Regions from separate parts of the Delftia sp. DLF01 genome, predicted to be linked through region 3. Evidence: riboswitches for the same ligand, from Rfam matches in the RefSeq annotation. Region 3 holds a riboswitch; each other region holds the start of a gene.
What was found. Region 3 has a riboswitch for cobalamin ahead of IB269_RS22440 (TonB-dependent receptor). Riboswitches for the same ligand answer to the same signal wherever they lie in the genome.

Region 1: another riboswitch for cobalamin. It lies ahead of IB269_RS08245 (TonB-dependent receptor); the one in region 3 lies ahead of IB269_RS22440 (TonB-dependent receptor).
Region 2: another riboswitch for cobalamin. It lies ahead of IB269_RS15455 (TonB-dependent receptor domain-containing protein); the one in region 3 lies ahead of IB269_RS22440 (TonB-dependent receptor).

What each region holds. Positions count from the first base shown of each region.
Region 1 is NZ_JACVAZ010000001.1:1,853,609-1,861,357, forward strand. It holds gene IB269_RS08220 (hypothetical protein) at 1-425, opposite strand, end outside; gene IB269_RS08225 (hypothetical protein) at 573-1,394, opposite strand; gene IB269_RS08230 (2OG-Fe(II) oxygenase) at 1,600-2,331, shown strand; gene alkB (DNA oxidative demethylase AlkB) at 2,344-2,994, shown strand; gene IB269_RS08240 (2OG-Fe(II) oxygenase) at 3,013-3,696, shown strand; cobalamin riboswitch at 3,709-4,028, shown strand; gene IB269_RS08245 (TonB-dependent receptor) at 4,149-6,305, shown strand; gene IB269_RS08250 (ABC transporter substrate-binding protein) at 6,305-7,348, shown strand; gene IB269_RS08255 (FecCD family ABC transporter permease) at 7,335-7,749, shown strand, end outside.
Region 2 is NZ_JACVAZ010000003.1:47,974-55,722, forward strand. It holds gene IB269_RS15415 (TonB-dependent receptor domain-containing protein) at 1-224, shown strand, start outside; gene IB269_RS15420 (rod shape-determining protein) at 320-811, opposite strand; gene IB269_RS15425 (winged helix-turn-helix transcriptional regulator) at 815-1,264, opposite strand; gene IB269_RS15430 (MFS transporter) at 1,341-2,552, shown strand; gene IB269_RS15435 (AraC family transcriptional regulator) at 2,549-3,316, opposite strand; gene IB269_RS15440 (sulfite exporter TauE/SafE family protein) at 3,445-4,251, shown strand; gene IB269_RS15445 (helix-turn-helix transcriptional regulator) at 4,261-4,452, opposite strand; gene IB269_RS15450 (hypothetical protein) at 4,564-4,953, opposite strand; cobalamin riboswitch at 5,049-5,276, shown strand; gene IB269_RS15455 (TonB-dependent receptor domain-containing protein) at 5,346-7,250, shown strand; gene IB269_RS15460 (ABC transporter substrate-binding protein) at 7,256-7,749, shown strand, end outside.
Region 3 is NZ_JACVAZ010000004.1:302,513-310,261, reverse strand. It holds gene IB269_RS22455 (ABC transporter ATP-binding protein) at 1-702, opposite strand, end outside; gene IB269_RS22450 (FecCD family ABC transporter permease) at 699-1,721, opposite strand; gene IB269_RS22445 (ABC transporter substrate-binding protein) at 1,718-2,659, opposite strand; gene IB269_RS22440 (TonB-dependent receptor) at 2,670-4,910, opposite strand; cobalamin riboswitch at 5,038-5,322, opposite strand; gene IB269_RS22435 (CHAD domain-containing protein) at 5,377-6,243, opposite strand; gene IB269_RS22430 (YbaK/prolyl-tRNA synthetase associated domain-containing protein) at 6,301-6,792, opposite strand; gene IB269_RS22425 (transcriptional regulator) at 6,859-7,500, shown strand; gene IB269_RS22420 (threo-3-hydroxy-L-aspartate ammonia-lyase) at 7,545-7,749, shown strand, end outside.

The sequences.
Region 1 (7,749 bases), on a different contig from region 3:
TCCTGGCGAAACGGGGGCTGTCCCCAGTGCGCGGGCGACAGCAGCATGGTGATGGCATAGGGCCGGGCCTGGGCCAGCTGGGCGAAAAGCCGGTCCATGAAGCCTGCAAAAGGCTGGGCGCCAGCGGCGGCGGCCTGCAGCGGAAACTCCGTGGCAAAGCCAGCGGCGGAGAACAGGCGATTGGTCTCCGCCTCCGTCAGGCGCAGGTACTGGGCGCAGGCGGCCAGCCGGTCGCGCGAGCGCGGATTGGGCAGGGAAACCCCATTCCTCCAGTTGTTGACGGCTTCCCGGCTCAGCCCGATCTCGGTGGCCACGCCCGAGGCGCTGGCGCGGATGCGGCGCATGTACAGCCCCAGCAAATGGCCGAAATCCTCGTGAACGCCTGGTGCCACGGCAGCCCCCTGTTCAATGGCGGTGGGCTGCATCAGCGACGGCTCCGCTCAGGAAAACAGCGCCTGCTGGCGCAGATCCACCCTGCCGGGGCCATGGTCCGTATCCTCATCCTGTTCACCCTCTCCTGGGATTCAGCTGGTCTTGTGCAATTTGTTTCATTTTGCCGAGCGCGGATTGTCTCAGGATGCGGCATCGCCGCCACCCTGCCCCGCAAACTCCCGCCGCGCGCCGGCCATGCGGTACAGCGGCAGCACCACCGCCAGCAACAATCCCAAAGCCAGCCAGAGCCACAGTCCCTTGCCTCTGAAGGCCAGGGCCGCAATGACGGTGAAGGCCACGGCCTCGCACAGCCCGCGAAAGCCGGCCCGCAGCATGAACAGCCCCACGATGCCCTGCACGGGCGATACGCCGCTCTTGCGCAGGCTGGCCATGGTGTCCAGCAGGGCCTGCACGGATTCCTGGGCCTGGCGGTCACGCTCCTGGTCCCGCTCGCGCAGCCGGGTGATGGTCATGGGCTGGGCCGGATTGGTGAGGGCGGTGCCGTCGGCGCCCTCTTCCTGGCCGGGCTGCGGATAGACCTCGCCATTCGTATCGACCAGCACCTGGCGCTCCGGGTAACGGGACAGCCAGGCGTGGTGGCTGACCCATTGGCCGGCATCGAAGTGGTAGCGCTCGCTCTCGCCCACCTGGTCGTAGAAGACATGCAGCACCGCCGCCTGCAGCCCGTGCTGGAACAGCGTCTCCAGCAATCGCCAGGGCATGCCGGCCGTGGTGCGGGTGTCAAAGCCCAGCTCCAGGTGCTGGGGATGGCCCAGGGCGCTGGCATTGGCCCAGTCGTCATCCCACAGCGAGGACCGGTCCAGGGCGGGGTCCAGCTCATGGATCCAGCGCTCGGCCTGCTCCCAGGACTGCCGGGCCAGGTACTGGCAGATCAGTTGCACGCGGCGCAGCTGCAGGGGCGTATCGAAGAAAAGATAGAGGTGATGGACGTTGCTGGACATGGCGGGCCTGAGGCGTTTGCAGGAATGCCTCGATTGTTCAATTGCAGCCGCCAGCCCGCCCTCCCAGGCCTGTCCAGCAGGCGGCTGGCAGGCGCTCCCACCGGTTGACATTCTGTCCACTGCAAGAAGCGGGATGCAGGCGCTGCGGCGCCGCCCTAGACTGCGGCAATTGCCCACAGCGCCCATATTGCCAACCGCGCCCGCCATGCACAACCTCGGTCTTTTCGACAACGAAGCTTGCGAATCCGCCCCGCCCTGCCACTGGACGCAGATGGAGCACCAGCTCGATGAGCAAGGCTGCGCTCGCCTGCCCGGCCTGCTGGATGCGCAGCAGTGCCGCGACCTGGCCGCTCTTTACGCAAGGGAGGACGGCTTTCGCTCCCGCATCGTCATGGCACGCCACGGTTTCGGGCGCGGCGAGTACCAATATTTCGACTACCCCTTGCCACCGCTGCTGCAGCGCCTGCGCGAGCAGCTGTATCTGCGCCTGGCGCCGGTGGCCAATCTCTGGAACCAGCGCATGGGGCTGGAGGTGCGCTATCCGGACCGGCTGCAGGACTTCCTGGCGCGCTGCCACGCGCAGGGCCAGTTGCGGCCCACGCCGCTCATCCTTCAATACGGTGCGGGCGACTACAACTGCCTGCACCAGGACGTCTATGGAGAGCATGTGTTTCCGCTGCAGGTGGTGCTGCTGCTGTCGCGGCCCGGGCGGGACTTCACGGGTGGCGAGTTCGTCATCACCCAGGCCGACGGCGACCGGCAGCGGGCCGATGTGATGGCACTGGACCAGGGCGATGCACTGGTCCTGGCCGTGCGCCACCGGCCCGTGCCCGGGCGGCGCACCGGCTACCGCCGCGTGGCCATGCGCCATGGGGTCAGCCGCATCCACAGCGGCCATCGCCATACCGTGGGGCTGATCTTTCATGACGCACTTTGATGGATGGCCGGCATGAGCACGCTGGATCTTTTCGCCGATGAACATCCCACCGGGGCCGAATCCATAGGCCCCCAATCCGTGGTGCTGCGCGGCCATGCCCTGCCCCATGCCGCGCAGTTGCTGGAGGCGGCCGAAGGCATTGCGGCGCGGGCGCCGCTGCGCCATCTGGTCACGCCGGGCGGCTTCACCATGTCGGTGGCCATGACCAACTGCGGCGCGCTGGGCTGGACCAGCGACAGGCGCGGCTACCGCTACAGCGCCATCGACCCACTCAGCGGCCAGCCCTGGCCGGCCATGCCGGCCGTGTTTGTCCGGCTGGCGGGCGAGGCGGCCGCTGCGGCGGGGTTCGATGGCTTTGTGCCCGATGCCTGCCTCATCAACCAGTACCTGCCCGGCACCCGGCTTTCCCTGCACCAGGACCGCGACGAACGCGACCTGGGCGCGCCCATTGTCTCGGTGTCCCTGGGCATGCCGGCCACGTTTCTGTTTGGAGGACTGGCGCGCGCGGACAGCACGGCCAGGGTGCCGCTGCAGCATGGCGACGTGGTGGTCTGGGGCGGTGTGGATCGGCTGCGTCACCACGGCGTGTTGCCGCTCAAGGACCAGCCTCACCCGCTGCTGGGCGGGCGGCGCATCAATCTCACTTTTCGCAAGGCGGGCTGAATGGTTGGACGGTCTGAAATGGACAGGCTCAACAGCCAGGATCGCTTCGCCCGCCTGGATTGGGCGCGGATTGCCGCTGAGCTCGATGCCGAAGGCCATGCCCTGCTGCCGCAGCTGCTGACTGCGGATGAAAGCCGCGCCTTGGCCCGCGAGGCGGCAGCCGCGTCTGGCCTGCCGCCCTGCGTGCAGGCATGGCGCCCGGTGCTGTACGGGCATCTGCTGGCCCTGGCCAACCGCTGGCGCGAACACATGGGCATGCAGCCTGGGTTGCCAGGCTGCTTCGAGGATTTCATGCGTCAGGGCCGGCAAGCAGGCCAAACGCAGCCGCAGCCACATCTGCTGCGCGTGCCGCAAGCGGGCCATGCCCCGCTGCGTTCATACAGCGAAGGTGCGGCGGTGTTTCCGCTGCAGCTGGTGCTGCTGCTGTCCCGGCCGGGCCAGGATTTCGAGGGCGGCGAATTCGTGATGACCGAGCAGCGCCCGCGCATGCAATCGCGCCCCATGGTGCTGCCGCTGAGCCTGGGGGATGCGGCCATCATCGCCACGGGGCCGCGCCCGGTGCGCGGTGCGGCAGGCTTTTACCGCGTGCACCTGCGGCATGCCATCAGCCGCGTTCACCGTGGCGAGTGGCTGGGTCTGGAGCTGCTTTTGCACGACGTGCCCCAGGCGCCAAAGGCTCTGCAAACAGACCGCTGGCTATAATGCCGCGCCTGCAAAGGCATCCGTGCAACAGGTGTCCACATGCCAGCCATGGGGATGAAACGGGAACAAGGTGACTGCCAGCAAATGCTTTTTGCGCTGCCGGCACAGGCCTTGGCTGCCCCCGCAACGGTAAACAAGTCAAGGCGCTCCATGCCTGTCCCGCCAGTCTCCGCAACCCTGCGGAGGGGCGATGACAGGCTGTCACTGGTTCATGGCGTGGTCTGCAGCATGCAGCTTTTCGCGGGTGGATTGGGAAGACGGGGCGCTGGGCGCAAGGCATGTTCTTGCGCCGCTTGTGAGCCCGGAGACCGGCCTGCTGCGTTTCGCGCCTGCTGTGCAGGCGTTTTCTTGACTGTCTGCGGGGTGCGGATGGCAACGTCCTGCTCCCCTTCCTCCCACGCTGGCTGGAGAGGTGGCAGTGCCTTGCTTTCGCATCAGACGGTCGAAGACCGATGTTCGAAATGCATTCTTCCTTTTCCAGGGTTTCCAGCGCTCGCGCTGCCCAGTCCCTTTCCGTGCGGCTGAGCCCGCTGGCCCTGGCCTGCGCCTTCATCTGCCTGCCGGCGCAGGCTCAAACCCAAACGCCCACGCCAACGCCCCCATCAACCGCCCTGCCCGAGGTCCAGGTCACCGGCCAGGCCGAACGCATAGGCCAGCAACTGGCCCAGCCTGCGCGCTCTGCCAGCCATACCGGCGTCTCCAACCAGGAAGTGCCGGCCAGCGTGGACGGCGTCTCTGCCGAGCAGATGCAGGAGCGCGGCGACTACGCCCTGGTGGACGCCGTCACACGCACCGTGGGCCTGACCTCCAGCAGCACGCCGGGCAACGGCGGCCTGGCCTTCAGCAGCCGCGGCTTTGCGGGTGTCAATTCCGTGGGCGTGGCCGAAGACGGCATGGTGCTGGGCGTGGCCGCCGGCACCACGGCCTATCCGGGTGACAGCTGGGGCTACGAGCGCATCGACGTGCTGCGCGGCCCGGCCTCGCTGATGTACGGCAGCGGCACCATGGGCGCCACGGTCAACGCCATCCGCAAGCAGCCCAGCCGCACCAGCTCGGCCGAGGTGCTGGTGGGCGCGGGCACGGACGACACGCTGCGCCTGGGCCTGGGCGTGACCGGCGCCCTGGGCGCCTATGCCAGCTACCGCATCGACAGCTACACCGCCCGCAGCGCAGGCGAGCGCGATCTGGACCAGTCGCGCAACGGCAAGTTCATGAGCACGCTGCGCTTGGAGCCCACGAGCGACCTGCAGATCGACCTGATTGCCGACCGCAGCGTGCAAAAGCCCAGCCGTTACTGGGGCACGCCGGGCCTGGACGGCAAGGTGGTGGAGTCCCTGCGCGACCGCAACTACAACGCCGAAGACAGCGTGCTGCGCTATGCCGACGAGCGCCTGCGCGCCAAGGTGCAATGGAAGGCCAATGACTGGTTGACGGTGCGCAACGAGCTGTACCACGTGCAGTCCGACCGCCACTGGCGCAACATCGAGGCCTACGCGCTCAACCCCGCCACCTGGACCGTGGGCCGCTCCGACTACCTGGAAATCCTGCACGACCTGGAGCAGACCGGCAACCGCCTGGGCCTGAACGTGGACCGGGGCTCGCACAAGATCGCCATGGGCTGGGAGGCCGCGCGCATCAACCTGCGGCTGTCCAACAACTCGCCCTATGGCGGCTCGTCCACGGTCTCGGCCTGGGATCCCGTGCATGGCAGCTGGGCCAGCCCCGATCTCACCGCCGCCAAGACAGAAACCGGCGTGACCCAGCATGCCCTGTACCTGGAAGATGCCTGGCGCATCAGCAACCGCTGGCTGGCCATGGCCGGCCTGCGCCGCGATGTCTACGACTTTGCCAGCCACTCGCTGGTGGGCGGCACTGATTTCAACAAGACGCTGGCCGCCACCTCCTGGCGCCTGGGCCTGACCTATGAGCTGGCCCGCAACACCCATGTCTATGGGCAGATCAGCTCGGGACACGATCCCGTCAACAGCCTGGTGTCGCTGAACCTGGCCAACACGGCTTACAAGCTGAGCAAGGGCCGCCAGGCCGAGATCGGCATCAAGCAACAGGTGGCCGGCGGGCGCGGCGAGTGGACGCTGGCCGTGTTCGACATCAAGAAGGACGACATCATCACGCGCGACCCGGACCGCCCGGCCATCTCCATCCAGGGCGGCAGCCAGTCCTCGCGCGGGGCCGAGGTCACCGCCACCTTCCAGGCCACGCCCGCCCTGCGCGTGGAGGGCAATCTGTCCTATGTGGACGCCCAGTTCGACAAGCTCATCGAGGCCGGCGGCAACCGCGCCGGCAACCGCCCGCAGAACGTGGCCAAGACCACGGCCAACCTCTGGGGCCACTACCGCGTGGGCGTCTGGCAGGCCTCGCTGGGCCTGCGCTACGTGGGTGACCGCTTTGGCAACAACGCCAATACCGTGAACCTGCCCGCCTACACCGTGGCCGACGCTGCTCTGAGCTGGCAGGTGGACCCGCGCACCACCCTGAGCCTGATCGGCCGCAACCTGGCCGACAGGGTCTATGTGGGATCGAGCTACGGCAGCCAGTTCCTGGTCGGGCAAGGCCGTCGCTTCGAGATCGCGGCCCATATCCGGTTCTGATGGCCATGGCGCGCTCCAAAAGCCTCCACGGCCTGTGCGCTGGCGCCCTGGCGGCCACCCTGCTGCTGGCCGGCTGCTCGCGCAGCGATTCCGGCACCACCAGTGAACTGCCGGCACCGGCTGCCGTACCGCAGGCGGCCGTGACCGTCAATGTCTGCGGCAGCCCCGTGACCTACGCCAGCGCACCGCTGCGCGCCGTGACCCATGACGTGAACATCACCGAGATGTTCCTCTTTCTGGGCCTGGGCGATCGGCTGGTGGGCTACAGCGGTATCACGCAGGCCAAGCAGATCGACCCGGCCTTCCAGGCCCAGCTGGCCCGCGTGCCGCGGCTGGCCGAGCGCGAGATGAACCTGGAGGCCATCCTGGGCGCCTCGGCAGATTTCGTCTTCGGAGGCTGGAGCTACGGTTTTCGCCAGGGCCAGATCACGCCCGAGGTGCTGCAGCGCCACGGCATTGCCTCATATGTGCTGTCCGAATCGTGCATCCGCGTGGGGCCGCGCAGCCAGGTGGCGCTGGAAGACGGCCTGACCGACCTGCGCAACCTGGGCCGCATCTTCCGCATTGACGCCCATGCCGAGCAACTGGCGCAGGGGCTGGAGCGCGAACTCAAGGACCTGCGCGAGCGCATGCAGGGCGTGCGGCAGCGGCCTTCGGTCTTCGTCTACGACAGCGGCCAGGACATCCCCGTGACCGTGGGCCGCTACGGCATGCCGCAGGCCATGATCGAGGAAGCGGGCGGGCGCAACATCTTCGACGACATTCCCAGCAACTGGCCTGCAGGTAACTGGGAGGACGTGGTGCAGCGCAACCCTCAGTGGATCGTCATCATCGACTACGGCCAGCCCCATGCACAGGGCAAGATCGACTTCCTGCTGGCCAAGCCCGAGCTGGCCGGCGTCGATGCCATCCGCGAAAAGCGGTTTTTCGTGATGACCTATGCCGAGGCCACGCCCGGCCCGCGCAATATTGCGCGGACCCGCGCCCTGGCGCAGGCCCTGCACCCCGACCGCATGCCGGCGCCCAGCCATGCGGCCAACTGATTCCCGCTGGCCCAGGCGCTCGGGCGCCGCCCGCCTCTGGTGCCTGCTGCTGTTCGCGGCCCTGTTGTTGGTGATGACGCTGGCCATCACTTGGGGGCCAGTGGACATGCCGGCGGGCACGGTCTGGCGCATTGCCTGGAGCCGGCTGCTGCAGGTGCTGGGCATGCAGCCGCCGCCACTGGAGGGCATCACGCCGCAGCACCAGCAGATCGTCTGGCTGATCCGCATGCCGCGCGTGCTGCTGGCGGCCCTGGTGGGCGCGGGGCTTGCCGTGGTGGGCACCATCATGCAGGCCATGGTGCGCAATCCGCTGGCCGATCCCTATCTGCTGGGCGTGTCCTCTGGTGCGTCGGTGGGCGCCGTGGCCGTGCTGGCCTTCGGTGCGCTGGCCTCGGCCGGCA
Region 2 (7,749 bases), on a different contig from region 3:
TCAGCGCCCGCCACGTGGGCAAGGAAGTCGTGACCACGGGCACGGCCACCACCTTCGCCAAGGCCTATACGACCTTTGACGTGTCCATGAACTACAACGTGACCGACACCCTCACCCTGCGCGCCGGCATCATCAACCTGGCCGACAAGGAAACCCGCACCATCGGCGCCAACTATGACAACGGCGGCCGTACCTACTTCGTGGGGATGACGGCGCGGTTCTGATGGCGCGGTTCTGATAGCGCGTTATCGGCCCTTGCGCTGACCCAGACAAAGCGCCCGTTGTGACGGGCGCTTTTTTCATGGCGAGGAGCAAAGCCTCACTCCCAGACACCGCCCTGCGCAGGGGGCTTGCGCGTCAGCAATTCCTCGTCTGTCAAGGGCCGGCCTGTCCAGACATTCACCTTCGAGGCGCCGGCCGCGTTGGCCAGCTCGCGCAAGGCCCTCAGTTCCACCTGGGTGAATCCGCCCTCGGGGTCGCCGAGCGGATGGATGACGATGTGCGGGGAGGCCGCCAGCCAAGCACGCCGATGCATGCGCCTGAGCTGGTACTTGAGAAGCTGCTCGGCCAGGATGAAGTCCGATATCAGCGAACGCGGGTGGGCGAAGGGATTGACGACTTCGGCAGGCTCCGATGCAGCCGCGAGCCTGGCCTGCGGGCCGGCCGCGAGAATCCGGCGCCGGGGCGGCGGACTCAGGGCCAGCTCGGGAACCTCCGACAGGGTCTGCCCGGTCTTCGGATCCTTCAGCGTCAGGCGCTTGGGAGAAATCTGTACGTAGATGAGTGGTAGGAAGGCAGAGAGCATGGACATCCATCAATCGATTTTCTGAACCACGGTCTGGCCCGGCAGCAAGGCCCGGCCATCCCCGCTGCGCGGCAGCATGGGCGCGACAGGCTGGCCGGTCTGGCGGTCCAGCAGCAGCGAATGAGGTTCGCCCGGCGCGAACAGATGGCCTTCACCCCACTGCCGCAAGGCCACGATCACCGGGAACAGCTCAAGGCCCTGGGCCGTGAGCACGTATTCCAGGTAGGCCGAGCCTTCTGCGGCCGGGCGGGTTTCGAGGATGCCGGCCTCCACCAGCCGGCGCAGCCGGTCGGCCAGGATATTGCGGGCCGCGCCCAGGCTGCGCTGGAAATCGCCAAAGCGGCTGATGCCATCGAAGGCATCGCGCACGATGAGCAGCGACCAGCGGTCGCCGATCACATCCAGGGAGCGGGCCACCGGACAGGGCTGCGGTGTGTCAGGACGGGTGTCTTCTTTCATGACGTCATTGTGGTTGCATTTCAAAACTGGTTCAACTAGCATCCAACCAGTTTTGTTTTGCAACCGGATTCAACCCATGAACGCCTTCCCTGCTCCGGACACGGTCCGCATGCCGCGCAGCCTGGTGCTGCTGTTCGCCGCTGCCAGCGGCCTGAGCGTGGCCAATGTCTACTACGCCCAGCCGCTGCTGGAGGCGCTGTCGGCCGACTTCGGCATCAGCCATGCGGCCGTGGGCGGCGTGGTCACCGCCACGCAGGCCGGCTGCGCGCTGGCGCTGCTGCTGCTGGTGCCGCTGGGCGACCGGCTGGAGCGGCGGCGGCTCATGCTTTTGCAGTTGCTGGGCCTGGTGCTGGCTCTGGCGGCCGTCAGCACCGCGCGTTCGGCCGTTCTGCTGCTGGCGGGCATGCTGGCCGTGGGCCTGCTGGGCACGGCCATGACGCAGGGGCTGATCGCCTATGCGGCCAGCGCCAGCCAGGCGCATGAGCGCGGGCGCGTGGTGGGCGCGGCCCAGGGCGGGGTTTTCATCGGCCTGCTTTTGGCGCGCGTGTTTGCCGGCGCCGTGGGTGACCTGGCTGGCTGGCGTGGCGTCTATGCCTGCTCGGCCCTGTTGATGCTGGCCCTGGCCTGGCTCCTGTGGCGGCAGCTGCCCCGGCTGGCGGTGCCCTTGCATGCACCCAGCTACACGCAGCTGCTCGCCTCCATGCTCCAGCTGCTGCGCCAGGACCGCATGCTGCGCACACGCGGCATGCTGGCCCTGCTGATGTTTGCCACCTTCAATATCTTCTGGAGCGCCCTGGTTCTGCCGCTGAGCGCACCGCCCTACAGCCTGTCGCTCACGGCCATCGGCGCCTTTGGCCTGGCGGGCGTGGTGGGCGCACTGGCAGCAGCCCGTGCCGGCCACTGGGCCGACCAGGGTTTCGCGCAGCGCACCAGCCTGGGCGCGCTGGTGATCCTGCTGCTGGCCTGGGCGCCGATTGCGCTGCTGGAGCAATCGCTGTGGGCGCTGGTAGTCGGCATCGTGCTGCTGGACCTGGGCGGCCAGGCCCTGCATGTGACCAACCAGAGCCTGATCTTTCGCAGCAACCCGCAGGCCCACAGCCGGCTGGTGGGCCTGTACATGCTGTTCTATGCCGTGGGCAGCGGGCTGGGCGCGCTGATTTCCACCAACGCCTACGCGCGGTTTGGCTGGCACGGCGTCTGCGTGGCGGGGGCGGCGTTCAGCCTGGCGGCCCTGGTGTTCTGGGCCATGACGCGGGAGACGGCTGCCCAGGCCAGCGTCCCCGCCTAGACCCGGCTCACCAGCTCCGAAGGCACCCGGCCCAGCGCCTTGCGGAACATGGTGGAAAACGCGCTGGGGCTGTCATAGCCCAGGTCCAGGGCCACCTGCGTGACCGATGCGCCCGCAGACAGCCTCGACACCGCCGCCAGCAGGCAGGCCTGCTGACGCCAGGCGCCAAAGGCCATGCCTGTGTGCTGCTGGAAAAACCGGCTGAAGGTGCGCAGGCTCTTGTTCAACGCCTGTGCCCAATCCTGGGGCGTGGCGCGGATGCTGGGCTGGGCCAGGAACTGCTTGCACAGGGCGGCCAGCTTTTCATCGCGGGGAATGGGCGCGAACAGCGGCAGGCTGCGGGCCGAGGCCAGCTCATGCAGCACCAGCGTGACCAGGGCGCCGTCGCGGCCTGCTTCGTCGTACAGCGCCGGCAGGTCGGCGCAGGACAGCAGCAGCTGGTGCAGCAGCGGGGTGACGACCAGGGCCTCGCAATGCACACCCGGGCGAGGCGCAGCAGCCGGTTCGATGTACAGGCTGCGCGTGCTCACGCCCTGCATGCGCACGCTGTGCGGCTTGCTGGCCGGAATCCACACGCCGCTGTAGGGCGGGATGGTCCAGGCGCCGTCGTCGGTTTCCACTTCCATCAGCCCGCTCATCCCATAGAGAAACTGGGCACGCCGGTGGCTGTGCGTGGGCAGCAGCGTGCCAGGCGTGTAGTCGGTGCCGATGGCCAGCACGTCGCGAGCCACGGCGTCCACGGAATGCAGCGGGATGTTGAGCATGGGGATGTCCGGAAAACAGCCAACAGGCTTTGGCAGGAATTCGAGGATTATTGACCTATCCGCGAAAGCAGGCCAAACCGCAGCATCCTAAGGTTCAGTCCTTGCTCGTTTTTTCCAAAGGACTGTCTGTGTTCCCTCTCCTGCTGCTGGCTTTCGGTGTGCTTGCCGGCGTGACCACCGTGCTCTTCGGCTTTGGCGGCGGCTTCGTGGCCGTTCCGCTGCTTTATGCGCTGCTGACCTCCATCCACGGCGCGGACTCCGCCGTTGGCCAGGCTGCCATGCACATTGCCGTGGCCACCTCCACCTGCGTGATGATTTTCGGCGCCTCCATGGCCACGCTGCGCCAGCACCGCGCGGGCGCTCTGCCCTGGGATCAGGTGCGGGCACTGGCCGGCTTCATCGCGGCCGGCGCCGTGGCGGGCGCGGCGGCCGCCACCTGGATCAGCGGGGAATGGGTGCGCTGGGCTTTCATTGCCTACCTTGCGCTGACCATTGCCGACGCGCTGCTGCGCCCGGGCTTCGTGCACGGCACCACCGCCCAATTGCAGCCCATGGGCCGCAGGCCCGCCGCCATCGCAGGCCTGGCGATTGGCGCGATTGCAGCCTTCCTGGGCGTGGGCGGCAGCGTGATGACCGTGCCGCTGATGCGCAGGCGTGGCGCCAGCATGGCGGCGGCCACGGCCATGGCCAGCCCGCTGTCCCTGCCCATGGCCGTGGCGGGCACCGCTGCCTACATGCTGGCATCGCGGGGCGCGGGGCTGGGCCCCTGGCATGTGGGCTATGTGGACCTGCAGGCCTTTGCATTGCTGACGGCCGGATCGTGGACCGGCATCAGGCTGGCGGCCCCGCTGATCGGCCGCATTCCCGATGCCCTGCATGCCAAGGCCTACCTGGCCCTGCTGGGCCTGGTGCTGCTGGTCATGATCGTGGCCTGAACGCGGCGCTCATCCCTCTTCAAAGATGGACTCGATACGGGTCTCGAACACCCGGGCGATGGCGAATGCCAGCGGCAGGCTGGGGTCGTAGCGGCCTGTCTCGATCGCGTTCACGGTCTGGCGCGACACGCCCAGCAGGTCCGCCAGCGCAGCCTGGCTCCAGCCGCGCTCGGCGCGCAGTTCACGGATGGTGTTTTTCATCGCAGGGCCGCCCCAAGATGAAAAGGCACCCCCTCGGGGGGCAGCGGACCTTGCACAGCAAGGGGAGCGCGGGGGTCATTTTTCATGGGAGGGGCACTTTGGCGGAACAGCTCATCGGCTGCGCAGCCAGTGGGCCACCGAAGCCGCCACCCAGAGCGCACCCATCAAGGGCCATACCATGAACATGCTGAGCTTGGGAAAACCTGCCATTTCCAGGAATCCGTAGGTGAAGGTGAGGCCCGCCGTACCCGCCGCCGCAATCGCCAGCTGCTCCAGCATGGACTTGCGCAGGAACTCGTCGGTATCGCGCACCAGGCGCACGATGGCCCGCACGGCCAGCGCAAACGCCAGCATGGGGCTCAGCAGCAGCGCCGTGCGCAGGGCCCCGGCCTGCATGTCGGCGCTGAGCAAAAGCGCCCCCACAAGCAGCGCCATGTAGAGCAGCAGCGCAAATCCAAGTTCCTTCTGATAGCGGCGGTTGGTGACCGTTGTTTGATTCATGGAAGTCTCTCGCAATGTGTAAAGGATGCTTGACATTGTGCAATGCCATCCGCGGACATGTCAAGCAAGCTTTACATCGGTACTGAACGCCCCGCCGTACAATCGCCGCCGTTGGTGCCAGCAGCCCCAGGGGCTGCGGTTAAACGGGAAACATGGGGCGGCCAGATAAAGCCGCCCGCATGTACTGCCCCCGCAACAGTGAGTGAAACGCCGCGTGCATGGCACCGGCCCCCGCCAAACCCGTGCCACTGGGCGTACAGCCCGGGAAGGCCTTGGCGAGTGCGTCACCAGTCTGGATACCGGCCAACAGGCGGCCGGCCGCGCATGCAGCGCAGCCGGTCTTTGTGGTTTCCGTGCCGGCGGGGTCGCTGGCGCGCAACTGGCTCGCATCCATGCACACCCTCGCCCTCGCGCGCGCCCCTGGCGCCGCTCTTCGCTCGCCCTCGGCGTTTCCCGTACTGCGCACGTTGTCCGCCCTGGCTGCGGCCTCGCTGCTGGCCTGCCAGGCCCAAGCACAGGCACAACAGGCGCAGCGCGCACAGGCCTCCCAGCTCGATACCGTGGTCGTCACTGCCTCGCGCAGCGAACAGTCCCTGCACACCGTCACGGCCGACATGACCGTGATCGACGCCGAGACCATTGCCCGCAGCGGCGCCACGGGCGTGGCCGACCTGCTGGTGCAGGTGCCGGGCGTGCAGATCAACCGCAATGGCGGGCCGGGCCAGGTCACCTCGGTCTACCTGCGCGGCACCAGCAACCAGCACACTGCCGTGTTCATCGACGGCGTGCGCTACAGCTCGCAGGAGCTGCAGGGCGGCGCGGTCTGGTCCACCCTGCCGCTGGCGCAGATCGAGCGCATCGAAGTGCTGCGCGGCCCGGCCGCCGCCATCTATGGCTCAGACGCCATGGGCGGCGTGATCCAGATCTTCACCAAGCGGGCGGACGGCCAGACCCGCGCCTATGCCGAGGCCGGCATAGGCAACCAGGGCACCAGCAAGCTCGCCACGGGATTTCAGGGCGGTGCCAACGGCTTCACCTATGGGCTGAACCTGGCTGACGAGCGCAGTGACGGCTTCGACGTCTACCCCGGAAACACCTTCTCGCCCAACCCGGACAAGGATGGCTACAGCAACACCTCGCTGGGCCTGAACGCGGGCTACAAAACGGGCATCCACCAGATCGATGCCAGCCTGCTGCACAGCCGCCTGCGCACCCACTACGACCAGAGCCCGCCGCCGTTCGACGACTACGACGTGGTCAAGAACACCACCGGCAGCCTGCGCTGGCAGGCCGGCTGGAACGCCATCTACAAAAGCGTGGTCCAGATCTCCCATACCGACAGCCAAAGCGACCGCCACACCCAGTCGCCCGAAAGCGCCAAGGGCCGCTCCACCAACTACCTGCTGCAGAACCTGTTCACGCTGGGCCAGCACCGTTTCAACATCGACCTGGAGCGCCGCGAGGACAAGCTGGACACGCAATACGCCTGGACCCAGAACACCGACAGCCGGCGCGTGCAGAACTCCCTGTCGGCCGGCTGGCGCCTGACGGAGGGACGCCACCAGTTCGACGCCAACCTGCGCCACGACCAGGTGCGCGACCAGCAGAACAAGACCACGGGCGGCCTGGGCTACGGCCTGCAGATCGACGAGCGCTGGCGCTGGGTGGCATCGGCCGGCACGGCCTTCAGAACGCCCACGCTGTACGAGCGCTTCACGGGCCAGGCGGCGGCCGACCTCAAGCCCGAAAGCAGCACCAACGTGGAAACGGGCCTGCACTATGCGGCCGGTGCCAACCGCCTCTCGGCCGTGGTCTACCGCAACAAGTTCAAGAACCTCATCACATACGACTGGAACAGCGCGGTTCCCTGCAACTGCTACCGCAACTGGCAGAGCGTGGAAATCACCGGCCTGACGCTGTCGGGCAGCACGCGCCTGGGCAGCGCCAACCTGGGCGCCTCGCTGGACTTCATGAACCCCGAGAACCTGGAGACCGGCAAGCTGCTGCCCTACCGCTCCAAGCGCATGCTCAAGCTCAACGCCGACACCCAGGCGGCCGGCTGGACGCTGGGCGGCGAAGCGCAGCTGTACAGCGGCCGCTACGCAGACGAGGCGAATACCTTCAAGCTGGGCGGCTACGGCGTGGTCAACCTCTACGCCCAGCGCCAGCTGACCAGGCAATGGACGCTGCTGGCCCGGGTCAACAACATCGCCGACCGCGACTACGCCCCCACGCGCGGCTATGCGAACGCAGGCCGCACCGTGTTCGTCAGCGTGCGCTGGACTCCCCTGCCCTGACCGCCATGCACCTGCTTGTGCGCCTGCCCCGCCTTCTGCTGCTGATCGCCGCCCTGGCCTGCGCGGGCGGCGCCAGCAACGCCCATGCGCAAAAGACGGGAGACGCGAGCCAAGGCAGCACAAGCACAGCCACTCCCTACACCATTACCGACATGCGCGGGCGCCAGGTGCGCCTGGAGCGCGTGCCGCAGCGCATCGTCTCGCTGCTGCCCTCGCTGACCGAATCGCTGTGCGCGCTGGAGGCCTGTGAGCGCATCGTGGGCGTGGACGAGTTCTCCAACCACCCGGCGCGCGTGGCCGCCCTGCCCAAGCTGGGCCACACTTTTGCCCCGCTGGTCGAGGCCACCGTGCGGCTCAGGCCCGACGTGGTGCTGATGGCGTATTCCGCACCCGTCATCGCGCAGCTGGAGCGCTTCGGCATTCCGGTGCTGGCGCTGGACGCCAACGACATGGCGCAGCTGGAGCAGGTGCTGCACAAGCTCGACCAGCTGCTGCAGGT
Region 3 (7,749 bases):
ATCCACGCCGAACACGGCATCCAGCCCCGGCGCATGCAGCAGCTCGGCAGGGGCCCCATCGAGCGCAATGCGCCCCTGGTCCAGCACGATGACGCGCCCGAAGTGCGCCAGCGCCAGGTCCAGGTCATGCATGACCACCAGCACCAGCCGCTCGCGCCCACGCTGCGCCAGCGCCTGCACCAGGGCCAGGCGGTGGCGCACGTCCAGCGCGGCGCCGGGCTCGTCGGCCAGCAGCACGGGCGGGTCGGTGGCCAGCACGGTGGCCAGCAGGGCACGCGCCTGCTCGCCGCCGGACAGCGTGGACCAGCGCCTGCGCGTGAAGTCCTGCAGCCCGGCGCCTGCAATGGCCGCCTCGACATCACCCCGGCCCGCCAGCCGCATGTGCATGAGCTCGGCCAGCGTCAGGTCCCAGTGCGGCGCAAAGCGCTGCGGCATGTAGCCCACGCGGCGTGCGCGCTCGGCCACGGGCAGGGTTGCAATGTCTTGCCCGTCCAGCAGCACGCTGCCGGATGCAGGCGCCTGCAGCCCCGCCAGCAGGGACAGCAGGCTGGACTTGCCCGCGCCATTGGGTCCCACCAGGGCCACGGCGCCGCAGGCGGGCAGCTGCAGCGAGACGGCGTCCAGCACACTGCGGCCACGATGGCGCAGCGTGAGGGACCGGGCCTGCAGGCGCGGTGGGGCGCAAGGGATGGCACCGTTCATGCGGACCTCAGCCTGCGCGCCAGCAGCACGATGAAGAAGGGCCCGCCCGCCACGGCCGTGACCAGGCCCAGCGGGATTTCGGCCGGCGGCAGCACGCTGCGCGCAATCGCATCGGCCAGCGTGACGATGATGGCGCCCGTGAGCGCCGACGCCGGCAGGGCCGCGCGGTGCAGCGGTCCCGCCATCCAGCGCGCGATGTGCGGCGCAGCCAGGCCCACGAAGGCCACCAGCCCGCCATAGGCCACGGCCACGGCCACCACCAGCGAGCCGGCCAGCACGGCCAGCGGCGTGAAGCGCGCCACATCCAGGCCGAAGCCCTGGGCCGCATCGGCACCCAGGCCCAGCAGGTCCAGCCCGCGCGCCAGCGCCATGGCCCCGGCCAGGCAGGCCAGGGAGGCACCGGCCAGCAGGCCCAGGCCGCTCCACGACGGCGTCTGTATGCCGCCCAGCACCCAGCTGAGCACCACCTGCAGGCTCACCGTCTCATCGGACAGCGCCAGCATCAGGAACGAGCGCAGCGCGCCCAGCACGGCCGCCAGCGCCACGCCGGCCAGCAGCATGCCGGCCGCATCGGTGGCACCGGCCACGCGCGAGACGGCCAGCACCAGCACGGTCGAACCCCAGGCGCCCGCAAAGGCCAGCACGGGCAGCGTCCAGGCCTGGGACAGGCCGAACAATAGATGCATGGGAACCAGCAAGGCGACGGTCGCCCCCAGCGCCGCGCCGCCCGAGGCGCCCAGCAGATAGGGCTCGGCCAGCGGATTGCGGAACACGCCCTGGAAGATGGCGCCCGACAGGCCCAGCAGCGCGCCCACCAGGGCGGCTGCCAGCACGCGCGGCACGCGCCACTGCAGCAGCAGCCGGCTGCGCAGGCTGTCTTCGCCGCCCAGCGCGGCCAGCAGGTCGGCCGGGCTGGCCCACTGGTGGCCCGCGCAGGCGGCGATCAGCAGGCTGGCCAGCAGCAGCAGGACCGCACCGGCCCAGGGGCGCCACGCAGATGGATGTGAGAGGGAAGTCATGCGGCCTCCCCGGCCCAGGCCGCAGGGTGCAGCCAGCGCGAGAGTTTTTCCACGCCGCCAAAGGTGCGCGGCCCGGGAATCAGGAACTCGGCGCGCGCCACCGTGGTGGCCCGGCCGCCGCGCACGGCACGCAGGTCGCGCCAGCCGCGCTGGCCGATCAGGTCCTGCATGGCCTCCTGCGTGCCCGCGAACAGCAGCACGTCGGGGTCGGCGGCAAGCACGGCCTCGGGCGAGACCTGGGGCACGGTGCCCAGCCCGTCCAGCGCGAACGCGGCGCCCGCGCGCACCATGGCCTCTCCCGTATAGGTGCCCGGCCGGGCCGCCAGCAGCATGCCATTGCCCAGCCGGCCCGTGACCATGAGGGCACGCGGCCGGGGCTGGCCGGCCACCTGCCGGTCCACGCGCAGCAGCCGCGCCTCCTGCGCCAGGGCCAGCGCCTGGCCGCGCGCCTGCACGCCCGTGGCGCGGGCCACCAGGCGCAGGTTGTCCATCACCTCGGCCAGCGAGCGGCTGAGCAGCACCATCACCGGCACGCCGATGCGCTCCATGGGATCGACCAGCTGGTGCGCCGCCTGGCGCGCGGGCGTGACGATGACCAGGTCCGGCTGGCGCGCCACCACGGCGTCCACCGAAAACCCCAGCCGCCCGCCCACCTTGGGAATGCGCTCCACGCCCGGTGGAAAGCGCGTGAAATCCTCCACGCCCACCACGCGGTCCAGCAGGCCCAGCGCGGCCACCAGCTCGGTGTTGGAGGCAAAGATGGAGACGATGCGCTGCGGCGGCGCAGCAATCTCCACGCGCCGGCCCAGCGCATCCTGCAGCACCACCGGACCGCCTGCAGCGACGGTGTCGGCCCAGGCCGCGGGCAGGCCGCAGCCCAGGGCCGCCGCCGCGCCCTGGCGCAACAACTGGCGGCGCGTGGTGCTGGATTGCCTCATGCCATGGTCCTCAAAACTCTGCTTGCAGGCCGACCATGAGTTCGCGCCCCGCCATCGACGTTCCGCAGCCGCCGTTCTGGTACGCCGGGTTGGCGATGCAGGGCGCACGGTCCAGCGCGATGAAGATGGGATGGCGGTTCAGGTCGAACAGGTTGTTGACGGCCGCGAACAGCTTGACGCCGCGCGACACGCGGTAGTCGGCCCGCAGGTTCCAGATGGTGAAGGCGCCCTTGCGGTGGATGAAGGTGCTGCTGGGCTCGCCCTGCGGGATGAGCAGCGCCTCTTCCGTGTCGTACCACATGGGACCGCGCAGCAGCGTGGACAGCTGCAGGCTCCAGTCGCCCTGCAGCCGCCCGCTGCCCTGGCCGTAGCGCACGCCGGCCGAGGCCTCGTAGCGGTACATGCGCTGCACCTTGTCGGTATTGGCCGAGGCGGCCGAGCCCTTGTCGCGCATGCTGAAGTGGTAGTAGCCGCCAGCCCAGGCCTTGAGCTGGTGGCCCGTCAGGTTCAGCGCCCGCGCCAGGTCCATGTCGGCCTGCATTTCCAGGCCGCGCGCCACGATGTCGGCCGCGTTGTTGGCGTAGTCCGAGGTGTTGGTCGTGGCCCCGCGCGAGACGGTGATGATGCGGTCGGTGATGGTGTTCTGGAACAGGGCCGCATCCACGCGCCAGCCGGGCTGCTGCAGCGCGGCGCCGACCTCGATCTGGCGGCTGGTCTCGGGCTTGAGGTTGGGGTTGCCGAAGGTGCGGCCACCGCCGACGGCCGTGAAGTCCGAAGCCAGCTCCGTGGCCGTGGGCGCGCGAAAGCCCGTGGAGGCGGCAGCGCGCAGCGTGAGCCGGTCCGTGGCCTTCCAGGTGGCGCCGGCCGACCAGGTGTGGTTGTCGTAGTCGCGCGTGCTGGCCTGGGCCAGGGCGAGGTTGGGCGTATCGTCGAAACGCGTCGTGCCCCAGGTCTTGCGCAGGCCGGCACGCAGGGTCAGGCGGTCGTCGAACAGGGTCTGCGCGTCCTCGAAGTACAGCGCGTGCACCTGCTCGGTCTGGTTGTTGTCGTAGGGCGCGACCTGGCCCGCCGGGCCGCCCGGCATGGCCACGCGCAGGCGGTCGGAGCGCAGCTTGCTGCGCTCCCAGTCGAAGCCCATCAGCAGGTCATTGGTCTGGCTGACACGCAGGCGCGGCTGAAAGCGCAGGCCCGTGGCGTCCAGCTGGCGATGGTTGTAGTCGCGCGCCGTGCCGGGCACGGCACTGTTGCCCGAGCGGATCACGGGCGATGCCCAGTTGAACTCATCGGTATCGACCAGGCTGTAGAGGTGGGTCGTCCAGCTCAGGCGCTGGCCGGGCAGTGCGCCCTCGTAGGTCAGGTCCAGCGAGCGGTTGCTGCGGTTGTCGCGGCTGTAGATGTTGGCGCCCGATCCGCGAAAACCCGCGTTGTAGATGCCGTCCGTGCGCATTTGCAGCTCCACGCGGTGCAGCTCGTGCAGCTGCCAGCCCAGGGCGCCGCTGGCGCCGCGCCGCTTCCAGCCCGTGTTCTCCATGCGCGTGCCGCCGTCGCCCGACTCGTAGTCGCCGCGCCCGCCTGCGCTCACGCCGAAGTACCAGTCGAAGCGGTCATTGGCGCCGGCCGTCTGCGCATCGGTGCGCCACAGGTCCCATGAACCGGCCGAGATCTGGGCGCGCGTGCCGGGTGCAGTAGCTCCCGTCTTCATGATGATGTTGACCACCCCGCCCATGGCCTGGCTGCCGTAGATCACCGAGGACGGGCCGCGCACGATCTCGATGCGCTCCACATCCGAGGGGCTGAGCTTGGACAGGTTGGCCGTGCCCGCGCGCCGGCCGTTGACCAGCACCAGCACCTGGCTGCGGAAGTCGCGCCCCTGGCCGTCGGTGGAGGCGCCGCGCAGGTTCATCGAGGTCTGGGCCGCCGTCCATTCGCTGAGAAAGCCCACGGCGTTCTCGGCCAGCAGGTCGGTGACCGAGCGCGCGCTGGAGCGCTCTATGGCCTCGCGGTCGATGGTCTGCGTGGTGCCCGCGATGCGGCTGCGCGCCTCGGGCCGCGCGGTGGCGGTCACGAAGACGGCGTCCAGCGCATCGTCGGCGGAGTCTGTGGATCGGCCCGAAGCCGGCTCCTGCGCGGCGCCGGCCGCTGCAGCGCAGCTGGCCAGCAGGACGGCGGCCGCTACGGGCCGCAGGCTGGCGACAAGAGGGAGAACAGAGAGAAGGCCGGAGGAATCGGCGGCCGAGGAAGCGAAGCGCATGCGTTGACCCAACTGCCCCACTCACCCGCGGGGCCTATCGTCTGAACCACGCCGCACAGCGCGCACGCCGGAGCCGGCCACGGCAGCGCAGGCTGGGGCCGGACCGGACAGGCGCACTCCCGCGGCGTCCGAAAGCAGTGCAGAAGGCCGGTATCCGGGCTTGCGGAACGCTGCGGCGCGCAGGGTGGGCGCGCTGCGGCAGGCATCCCCGCCTTCCCATGTCCGTCCAGACACAGTGGCTTGCGGCGCGCAACCGGTGGGTGGCGCGCCAGCGTGGGGAGTTGTATTCCGCTGACCGTTGCGGGGGCAGCGCAGGCATTGCGAGCGGCCACCTCGATGGCATCGCGCACCTGCTTCCCGTTGAACCCCTGGCCGGCAAGCGGCATGGGGCACCTTCAGCAACAGCGCACCGCCACGGCCCAGGGGCTGCGGCGGTGCGCCAGCGGCGGATTATCGCTGATGCTGTCTAGAGCCAGAAGCCCGGCACCCGGGCCAGCGCCCGCAGCGCGCGGCGGCTGCTGCGCGCGCTGGTGGCCAGGCGGGCCTGCAGGTAGCCGGCGGCGAACCAGGCGCGCGGGTCGCGCGCGGCCTCGGCATGGAAATGCTCGGCCGCCACGGCCATGTCGTTGTGCAGGCCCAGCGCGTCCTGGGCGGGCACCAGCGCCTCGGCAAAGCGCCGGCCCTTTTTGCCGGGCCACATTCCGGGCGCGAATTCCCGGGCAAAGTCCGCCAGGTAGCGCAGGCGCTTGAGCCGCTTGCGCACGCGGTGCTGCTGCGCCAGCGGCAGGCGGTCGAAGTGCCGGCCGTCGCGCAGCACCTGGCGGTGCAGGCGCGCCAGCCGCCGGGCCAGGTACTTGCGCGTGCCTGCGGCGGACAGGTGGGCAAAACGGGCCGATGGCTCTGCCTGCGCCAGCGCCTGGATCTCGGCCAGCGCGTGCAGGAATGGCGGCTCGCGCACGGCAGCGGCTGCATCCGCCTGCACGGCCTGCGGCGCCTGCCACTCGCACAGGGGCGCATGGGCGGCCTGCAGCAGCGGGCGCACCACATCGGCCAACGTATCGGCATCGCGCAGCGTGCCCAGTTGCGCAAAGGCCTGGGCCAGGGGGTCATCCCATTCGGCGCGCATGCCGGGCGCCAGCCCTGTGCACTCACGCAGCACGGTGCGCAGGCGCCGCAGGGCCACGCGCAGCTGGTGAATGGTCTCGGCATCGCTGCCACCGCCCTCCAAAACCGCCAGATGCGACTGCACCTGGGCCAGGGCAGCAGCCAGCGCCGCACGCACAAAGCCGGCCGCATCGGGCCGGTCAGGGTGCTGCTTCGCAGGGGTGGACATGGTCAGGAGAGGGTGTGCGGGCGCTGCTGCGATTGTGGGCACCGCCCGGCCCCCGGGTCAATCGGCGCCATCCCCGCTCAGGCTGTGCAGCGCGGGCCGGGCAATGCGCACATAGTCGGCCGAGTCCAGCACGATGGAGCGGTCCAGCCGGCCCGCGTTGAAGGCGATCTCGCCAAAGCGCTCGACCAGGGCCGGGTCCACCACCAGGCGCACCTGCGGGTTGAAGGAGAACGGCGGCACCGATCCCATCACGCAGCCCGTGGCGGCCTGGGCCTCCTCGGGCGAGGCCAGCGTGGCCTTGCGCACGCCCACGGCCTGGGCCAGGCGCTTGAAATCCAGCTTGCGGTCGCCGGGCAGCACGGCCAGGAACAGCTGGGGATCGCCCGCACCGGACGCATCGCGGCTCTTGCAGAGCATGGCCTTGGCGCCCTGGCCGGGGGCGGTGCCCCGGATTTCGGCGACCAGGTCGGAGCGGCCTTCGGCCGGATGTTCCAGCACGCGAAAACGCGCGCCCTGGGATTGCAGCAGGTCTACAAGGGTGTCGAACATGGTGGAAAGCGCAGAGAAGTCGTCTGGATTTTGACATTTTGTCCAATTCAAAACAAAATGTCCAATATGACCCAACGAACTCCTGAACAGCGCCAGCTTCTGGACCAGTTGGCCCAGATCGCCGAAGGCCTGGGCCAGACCTTTGCCCCGTTCTGCGAGGTGGTGGTGCATGACCTGCTCGACCCGTCCCATGCGGTGCTGGCCATCCACAACAACCTGTCGGGCCGCGAGGTGGGCCAGGGCGCGACGGAGCTGGGCCTGGCCCGCATCCTCGACCCCGGCTACGAACAGGTCATCGCCAACTACCCCAACCAGTTCGCCGATGGCCGCCAGGCCAAGAGCACGTCCATCGGCATCCGCGACTCCGAGGGCCGCTACATCGCCGCGCTGTGCATGAATGTGGACCTGACGATGTTCCAGGGCTTCCAGGGCATGCTCAACCGCTTTGCCGCCGTCAGCGGCGACACCCCCGCGCGCGAAATGCTGGACCCCACGGGCGCCGGCGCAGGCGCCGACACGGTGCGTGCCCGCATCGACCAGTTCGCGGCCCGCCTGGCGACCACGCCGCGCGCCCTCAAGCCCGAGGAGCGCCGCGCCCTGGTCCGCGAGCTCAAGGGCGCCGGCCTGCTCGATGTGCGCCGCTCCATGGAGACCATTGCCGCCCACCTGGGCGTGTCGCGCGCCACGGTCTACAGCTACGCCAAATAGCTTCCGGCACCCCGCCGGTCTGCAACCCCTTCTCTCCCGTACCGATGACAAGCCTTCCCACCTACGACGACGTGGCCGCAGCGGCCCAACGCATCCAGGGCCATGCCCACCGCACGCCCGTGCTTACCTCGCGCACGCTGGACGATGCGCTGGGCGCCCGCGTCTTCCTGAAGTGCGAGAACCTGCAGCGCATGGGCGCCTTCAAGTTCCGCGGCGCCTTCAACGCCCTGTCTCGCTTCAGCCCGGCGC